Regions from separate parts of the Achromobacter sp. FW305-C-13 genome, predicted to be linked through region 2. Evidence: predicted binding sites of a transcription regulator. Region 2 holds the regulator's gene; the other holds the start of a gene.
The links. Region 2 encodes FliA, which starts transcription of late flagellar genes. Its sites were predicted from a motif close to CTAAAGTTTNNNNNNNNNNNGCCGNTA; they were not measured.

Region 1: AC3WMU_RS18520 (FlxA-like family protein) is a predicted target of FliA. The motif match lies at 2,782-2,808, and genes of this name have one in related genera.

Annotation. Positions count from the first base shown of each region.
Region 1 is NZ_JBYSYN010000002.1:1,544,328-1,548,605, reverse strand. Features, by position in the region: gene AC3WMU_RS18530 (methyl-accepting chemotaxis protein) at 1-1,346, shown strand, start outside; gene AC3WMU_RS18525 (solute carrier family 23 protein) at 1,389-2,711, opposite strand; gene AC3WMU_RS18520 (FlxA-like family protein) at 2,850-3,269, shown strand; gene AC3WMU_RS18515 (extracellular solute-binding protein) at 3,395-4,278, shown strand, end outside.
Region 2 is NZ_JBYSYN010000001.1:2,098,690-2,102,967, forward strand. Features, by position in the region: gene motA (flagellar motor stator protein MotA) at 1-328, opposite strand, end outside; gene flhC (flagellar transcriptional regulator FlhC) at 492-1,073, opposite strand; gene flhD (flagellar transcriptional regulator FlhD) at 1,107-1,430, opposite strand; gene AC3WMU_RS09465 (RNA polymerase sigma factor FliA) at 1,859-2,614, shown strand; gene AC3WMU_RS09470 (FliC/FljB family flagellin) at 2,925-4,055, shown strand.

The DNA of each region.
Region 1 (4,278 bases), on a different contig from region 2:
GGGAACTGGCTCAGGCCCGCGAGCGTTTCGCGCTTTACATGGAGGTGCCCAAGAGCGAACGTGGCCAAGCGCTGGCGGTGATCCTGCAGGGCCGTTTCACGGAATATGCATCGCTATTGGACACGCTTAGCGCCGCCATCAAAGAGCGCGCGCCGGCCAAATACCAGCAGGACGTCGGCAAGACCCGCCAGGCCGACGCCAATTTCGTCAGGGACATGAAGACCTTCCTGGCCCGGGTGCAAGAGCGCAGCGACGGCGTGCTGGCCAGTTCGCAAGCCACCTATTCCAATGCCCGGATCTCGGCGATCACCCTGCTGACGGTTGCGTTGCTGCTGACCGCCCTATGCTGGACCTTCATTCGGCGCGGCGTGCTGCAGCCCCTGCAGGAGGCTGGCCGGCACTTCGACCGCATTGCCGGCGGCGACCTGACCACCCGGATCGAAACCCGCTCCAACAACGAGATCGGCGCCCTGTTCGCCGCGTTGAAGCGCATGCAGGAGGGCCTGACGCGCACGGTGGTGTCCGTGCGCCAAGGCGTCGAGGAAATCAATGTGGGCGCGGCGGAGATCGCTGCCGGCAATGCCAACCTGTCGACGCGCACCGAAGAGCAGGCCGCGGCCCTGGAAGAGACCGCCGCGACGATGGAAGAGCTTGCCGCCACCGTCAAGCAGAACGCCGAAAACGCCGCTCAGGCGAACCAGCTGGCCGCGGTCAGCATGCAGGTCGCGCAGCGCGGCGGCGACAACGTGGGCCAGGTGGTCGCCACCATGCAGGGGATTTCGGAGAGTTCGCGCAAGATTTCCGACATTGTGTCGGTCATCGACGGCATCGCCTTCCAGACCAACATCCTGGCGTTGAACGCCGCCGTGGAGGCTGCCCGCGCCGGAGAACAGGGCAAGGGGTTTGCCGTCGTGGCGGGCGAGGTCCGCACGCTGGCGCAGCGCGCTGCGCAGGCGGCCAAGGAGATCAAGGCCTTGATCGAAGCCTCGGTGGACACGGTCAAGGCCGGCTCGGCCCAGGTATCGGCCGCCGGCCAGACCATGCAGGAGATCGTGGCGTCGGTGCAGCGCGTGACGGACATCATGGGCGAAATCTCGGCCGCGTCGACCGAACAAGCAGGCGGGATCGATCAGGTCACGATGGCCGTATCGCAAATGGACGAGGTGACGCAGCAGAACGCCGCGCTGGTGGAAGAGGCGTCGGCCGCCGCTTCCGCGATGGAGGAACAGGCGCGGCGCCTGTCGGAGGCCACCGCGGTGTTCAAGACGCAATCAGGTCAGGTGATCGAGGCCGCCCCGGCCCGGGTGTCCGGGGTGAAGCAGGCGGCGCGGCTTTCCCGGTCCTGACCGCCGCGGCCGCCGTGCGCGGGGCTTGCTCCCGCGCCGGGATCAGGCCGCCGCCGGCTTCCTGCGGCGCAGCAAGGCGTACAGGATGATGGCGCCGAAGGTGGCGGTGCCGATGCCGCCCAGCATGAAGTCGCCCAGCTTGATCGTGAAGTCGCCCGCGCCCAGCACCAGCGTGACGGCGGCCACGATCAGGTTGCGGTTATCGCTGAAATCCACCTGATTGACCACCCAGATGCGAGCGCCGGCGATGGCGATCAGGCCGAACACCACCACCGACATGCCGCCCAGGACCGGGCCCGGAATGGTCTGGATCAGCGCGCCGAACTTCGGCGAAAAGCCCAGTACGACGGCAATCAGGGCCGCCACCACGAATACCAGCGTGGAATAGATACGGGTCACCGCCATCACGCCGATGTTCTCGGCATAGGTGGTGACGCCCGTGCCGCCCACGGCGCCCGAGACCATCGTAGCCACGCCGTCGCCCACGAAGGCGCGGCCCAGGTAGCGGTCCAGGTCCTGGCCGGTCATTGCACTGACGGCCTTCACATGGCCCAGGTTTTCCGCCACCAGGATGATGGCCACCGGCACGATCAGGCCCATTGCCTCGGCCTTGAAGACCGGCGCGGCAAAATGCGGCAGGCCGATCCAGGCTGCGGCCGCCACACCCGAGAAGTCGATGGGCTTGCCCATGCCCATCCCGTTGGCCAGCACGGCGTACACCACGCAAGCCAGGATCAGCCCGACCAGGATCAAGAGGCGCTGGACCATGCCCTTCGTGTAGACGGCGATGCCGCCTACGCAAACGATGGTGACCAGGGCCATGAAGGTGTCGAAGCCCGAGGCGCCCATGGCGCCCTTGGCGGCGATCGGCGCCAGGTTCAGGCCGATGACCGCCACGACAGCGCCCGTCACGACGGGCGGCATGAGCGTATCGATCCAATTGGCGCCGCCGCCCGCACGCGCATTGACGATCCAGACGATGACGCCGATCAGCGTGTAGGCCAGGCCGCAGGCGATGATGGCGCCCAACGCCACGCCGATATTGGCGTTGGCCCCGCCGCCGGCATACCCTGTGACGGCGATCACCCCGCCGATGAAGGCGAAGCTTGAGCCCAGATAGCTGGGCACGCGGCCGCCCACGAACAGGAAGAAGATCAGCGTGCCGATACCGGACATCAGGATGGCGACGTTGGGGTCGAAACCCATCAGCAGCGGCGCCAGCACGGTCGAGCCAAACATGGCCACCACGTGCTGCGCGCCCATGGCGACGTTCTTGGGCCAGGACAGCCGTTCATCGGGTGCAATGATGACGCCCGGCTCGGCGTCGTCCGCCAGGCGCCAGCGCGGAAAATAAGAATTGGACATGGGTTTCCCAAAATAGGTGTTGGGTATGAGCGGGCGCCAGTGTAAAGGGGGCCGCGAAGGGGCGGCAACGTTTAAGTTTGCCGCCAGAATGCCGTACTAGTGGAAACCCCGAAATCCAACTTGGCAGCAGGAGCAAGCATGGCGACCACCCCCATCAACGGCATCTCCCGGAACAACCCGCTGGCCGACCTGTGGGCCGAACGGATCCAGGCCAACAAGGAAGCCAAGTCGGCCACGGGCGGCGACGCGACCTCACTCACCGCGGACGGCAAGATCCGCGTCAATGCGCCGGGCGGGATGGGCGTGGGCGCCACGAGCGCCACCGAGGACACCTCCAACGACGACGCATACACCCGCCAGATCAAGGAACTGCAAAAGCAGCTCAAGCGGGTCATGGACATGATCGCCAAGGTCAAGGCCAGCGGGATGTCCGAGGAAATGAAGGCGCAGCAGCTCCTGGCGCTGAATGCGCAGGCGGTGCAGATCCAAGACCAGATCGCGCAAGTGATGGTGCAGCAGGCGCGCGCCGCGAAAGGCGGCGTCTCGACGACGGCCTGACAAGCGACGGCGGGTGCCGGCTCTCCGGCGCCCGCACTGATGACGCGCATCAAAATTTCTGATTGGACGCATAGCAGGTCAGACATTACTGTCTCCGGACAAATCAAAAACTACGGAGACAAACCATGCATGCAATGCGCACAGCCCTTGCAGGAGCCCTGCTGGCCGCCTGCGCGGCACCGGCCCTGGCCGGCACCGTCACGGTCATCACGTCGTTTCCCAAAGACCTGACCCAGGCCTACAAGAGCGCCTTTGAAAAGGCCAATCCCGGCATCACGCTGGAAATCCTGAACAAGAATACGGTGTCGGGCATCGCCTATGTGCGCGAAACGCCCGCCGGCCAGCGTCCCGAAGTGTTCTGGGCCAGCGCGCCGGACGCCTTCGAAGTGCTGGGCCGCGACAAACTACTGGCCAAGTCGTCCGACGTGGCGAACAAGGACGTGCCGGACAAGATCGGCAACTACCCTATCAACGACCCGGGCGGCATGTACCTGGGGCAGGCGCTGGCGGGCTACGGCATCGTCTACAACACACGCTATATCGCGGCGCACAAGATTCCCGCCCCCGTGGAATGGAAGGACCTGTTGTCGCCGCAGTGGTTCGGTCACGTCGGGATCACCTCGCCGTCGCGCTCGGGCACGATGCACCTGACCGTGGAGACCATCCTGCAGGGCGAAGGGTGGGATGAGGGCTGGAGCACCTTGCTGCGCATGTCCGGCAACAGCAGCGCCGTCACCGAACGGTCGTTCGGGGTGCCGGACGGCGTGAACAACGGCCAATTCGGCGCCGGCCCGGTCATCGACTTCTTCGGCCTGTCCAGCAAGTATTCCAAGTTCCCGGTCGAATTCGTCTACCCGTCCGAAACCGCCATCGTGCCTGCCAACATCGCGCTGATCGAAGGCGCGAAGAACACCGAGGAGGGCAAGAAGTTCATTGCCTTCACGCTCAGCCAGGCCGGCCAGGAACTGCTGCTTGAACCGAAGATCTCGCGGCTGCCGGTGCTGCCGTA
Region 2 (4,278 bases):
AGATCGGGCTGGAGGCCGGATCTTCGATATGCGATTCGATGGCCATGAGGCCTTCGCGACGCGCTTTATTCAGCAATACATACAGGAGCGCCATCAGCTCCATGTAGACGTCCTTGCCGTAGCGCGAACTCTTAAGCGCGTCAGGCAGCGCCTTCTTGACCAGCATCAGCGATTTTTTGCTGTTGCCCGCCAGGAACGCCCCCATAGCCGAACCAAAGATCAGCGTCAGCTCGAAGGGCTGGTAAAGCGCGCCCAAATGGCCGCCCAGCGCTATGAAGCTACCGACGACCGACACGATCACCACGAGAAAACCGATAACAATCAACACATCAGGCCCCTGCCAACGAAGTCTAAAACTGGCGTCAATGATCCCCTGTTCCCCCCGACCCAAAAAGGCGGGTTACGGGGAGTTTTCCAGGGCTTTTGATGTATTTGGCCGTCGCAGGCCCGGGCGCGGGCGGTGCAGACGCGCCCAACCCGGGTGCGGGCAGTCAAGGCCGTGCGGCGTCGACGGCGGGCGCCGGACGGCTGCCGGCGCGTGCCTTGGCCGCCGCGCGCGTCTTGCCGGCACGAGGTGGCGGCCGGCAGATCGCACACACGAAATCCGATTGCGGATCGTGGGCGTGGGCAATGAAATGGCCGCCGCACTGGCGGCAAGCGGACAGTTGCAACATGCCGCTATCAAAGAATCGCACCAGCATCCAGGCGCGCGTAAAGCTCAGGACAGGCTCGGCATTTTCTGCGGCATCCAGCCCCGCGTTCTCCAGATAGAGGCGGTACGCATCGATGGTGGCGCGTATGCCCTTGCTGCTGGTGCGCGAGTTCAGGAACGAATACACGTTGTAGAACAGCGACGAATGAATATTCGGCAGCCAGGTCATGAACCAATCGACCGAAAAAGGCAGCATGCCCTTGGGTGGCGAGCAGCCGCGGATTTCGCGATACAAGCGTGCCAGACGGTCGTGACTGAGGCTGGTTTCAGCCTCCAGCACCTGAAGCCGCGCACCCAGTGTGATCATGGAGCTGGCTAGCAGGATGTCGTCCGCTTCCTGAGAAACGCTTTTCGAGGCCATTGCGCGAGAGTCCGATTGGGTTTCGAACGGCCGTCAGGCCAGTTCTTCTACAGGTTGCTTGGCCAGCAGGATGGTTGCATGCGCTTGTTGCAGCGCACCACCCAAAACGTCATGGGTCAGCGCGGACAACAGGCTGTAATCGTCAAAACGGAATCGGCAGAGGAGCGAGCTGGAGCTAGCCAGTTTCACCAGTTGAGCCGGCGACAGACGCATCAGGATGTCGGCAACTTCGTTGCTGAACCCCAGACGGAACATCGATGCGGCATAGTCATCACGCAACATACGTTGCGCAAGTAACAGATATGACAGATTCACTTCGCGAATATCTGCCAGCAATGAATTTTCGACTTGTTGCACGCCCTACTCCCTATCCCTATCCCACCCACGGGGCTCGATAACTAAAAGCGCCGGCAATTTGGATTGCCTGGCGGCTTGCTGCATCCTGTTTTAATGCGAAATGTATCATTTGTTCGCAATTTAAGTAAAATTTACCACAGGTGATGTCATTTTCTATGACTTATATGACAAATCTTTGTTGATATTGCGCAACTTACGAAAATAGATACACCTTGACATAGTTGTTCGACACGAATTTACGTCAATTTGGCAAATAAGCATTCAAAACATTGCGTACTTCGAGGAATGAAATGTTGTGCAGTCCCGACAATGACACCTTGCCGATCACTTAATTTGTAGCTTTAGCGCAGCCGCGCGTTTGTCGACAATGTCGCAAATTGACAACGTCAGACAATGCGTCACGATGGACACCGCCTGACATTCCCGCAATGCCCCACGCAGATGACAGCTTGGTCGAATATGCCCCGCTAGTGCGGAAGCTGGCCCTGCAATTGCTCGCCCGGCTACCCGCCAGCGTTGAGCTCGACGACTTGATACAGGCCGGCATGATCGGCCTGCTTGACGCCGTAAGGCGCTATCAGGAAACGGCAGACGCCCAATTCGAGACCTACGCCACGACCCGCATTCGTGGCGCGATGCTGGACGAACTCCGCGGCCAGGACTGGCTTCCGCGCAGCGTCCGCGCCAAGGCGCGCAAGATCGAACAAGCTATCCAGCAACTGGAACAGCGCTTGATGCGCGCGCCCAGCGAGGCGGAAATCGCCCATCAGCTGGAAATGCCGATCGGCGAATACCAGACGCTGCTGCACGACGCCCAGGGCGTGCAGATCGTGCACTACGAAGATTTCACCGTGGAGCCCGATTCGGCCTCCGGCCAATCAGACTGGACCGCCACGCTCAACCACGGCTCGGCCGGCGGCAATCCTCTGGACGCATTGCTTGCGGGCGATTTCCGCCAGGCGCTGATCCACGCCATCGACTCCCTGCCCGACCGAGAAAAATTGTTGCTGTCGCTCTGTTACGAGCAAGGGCTCAACCTGAAAGAAATCGGCGCGATCATGAATGTCACCGAAGCGCGGGTGTGCCAGTTGCGTTCGCAGGCCACGGCCCGCATTCGCGCGAAGCTGAAAGACCAGGCCTGGCAGGAACTGCCCCAGGAAGGACAGATCGCGCAGATCATCTAGGCGGCATCGGCGACTCTCTCTATATAGAGACCGCCAGCCAACGCGAAAGCAGCAAACAAGAACGGGCGCCACGCGGCGCCCGTTTCTATTTCCCCCTTCCCAGGCCGCAGCGAGATCCGCCAACAACGGTCTCGGCGGATACAACAATAAATACGACTTTCGCGAAATAGGGCTAAAGAATGATTTAGGACTGCCGTAATCCTTGCAACGGAGAGATTCCTAGACAAGAAGTCGACGAACTTTCCCGTTAACACCAGTGGGCGGCCTTGCTGCCCAGTTTGAAGAAGCCTTTCTCTCTTGGGAGCCTCACATGGCAGTCATCAATACCAATTACCTGTCGCTGGTTGCGCAGAACAACCTGAACAAGTCGCAATCGACCCTGGGCAGCGCCATCGAGCGCCTGTCGTCGGGCCTGCGCATCAACAGCGCCAAGGACGACGCCGCTGGCCAAGCCATCGCCAACCGCTTCACCGCCAACGTTAACGGCCTGACGCAAGCTGCCCGTAACGCCAACGACGGTATCTCGATCGCTCAAACGACCGAAGGCGCGTTGAACGAAGTCAACAACAACCTGCAACGTATCCGTCAACTGTCGGTTCAAGCCACCAACGGCACGAACTCGCAGACCGACCTGGATTCGATCCAAGCTGAAATCAGCCAGCGCCTGGGTGAAATCACCCGCGTGTCGGAACAGACCCAGTTCAACGGCGTCAAGGTTCTGGCCAAGGACAACACGCTGACGATCCAAGTCGGCGCCAACGACAACGAAACGATCACCATCAATCTGGAAAAGATCGATGCCAAGTCGCTGGGTCTGGACAAGCTGAGCCTGAACGGCCCGCAAGGCACCGTGGCTACCGCCGCCAACTCGGACGTCGAATCGTTCCTGAGCGTGTCGACCGGCAGCGTCACCGCCGGCGCTTCGGCCGCCGTCACGATCACCAACGGCAAGGACCTGGGCTCGACCGCTCCGACGTCCGGTTCGCTGGTCAAGGACAGCAAGGGCAACCTGTTCGTCGAAGTCACGGCAACCGCCGGCGCGACGAAGCCGGGCGTTACCACCGGCCAAAAGATGTATGTGTCGGTCAAGGCTTCGGACCTGTCCGTCTCCGGTGGCACCGTGACCGTCAACAGCAAGGACGCTTCGGCTTCGACGTTCGCTGCCACGACGAACCCGCTGGCCGGCATCGACAAGGCCTTGTCGCAAGTCGACAGCCTGCGTAGCGACCTGGGCGCGATCCAGAACCGCTTCGAATCGACTGTTGCCAACCTGAACAACACGATCAACAACCTGTCCGCCGCTCGTTCGCGCATCGAAGATGCCGACTACGCCACGGAAGTGTCGAACATGACCAAGGCTCAGATCCTGCAACAGGCTGGCACCTCGGTTCTGGCACAAGCCAACCAAGTTCCGCAAACGGTTCTGTCGCTGCTGCGTTAATTCCAGCGGACAGTCCCTCGGTCGGGGTCTGGGGTCGCAGTTCGACGCCAGACCCGCTCCGAAACAGGAAAGCCAGCCTTCGGGCTGGTTTTTTTTATGGGCAGTCACGCCACAATCACTACGCCTTGCGTGCTCAGGATTGAAACGACAACACCAATGGCGCGCACATGAAAAAGGGGCGGATATTCATCCGCCCCTGCTTGCATCCTGCTTTGCGCTCATT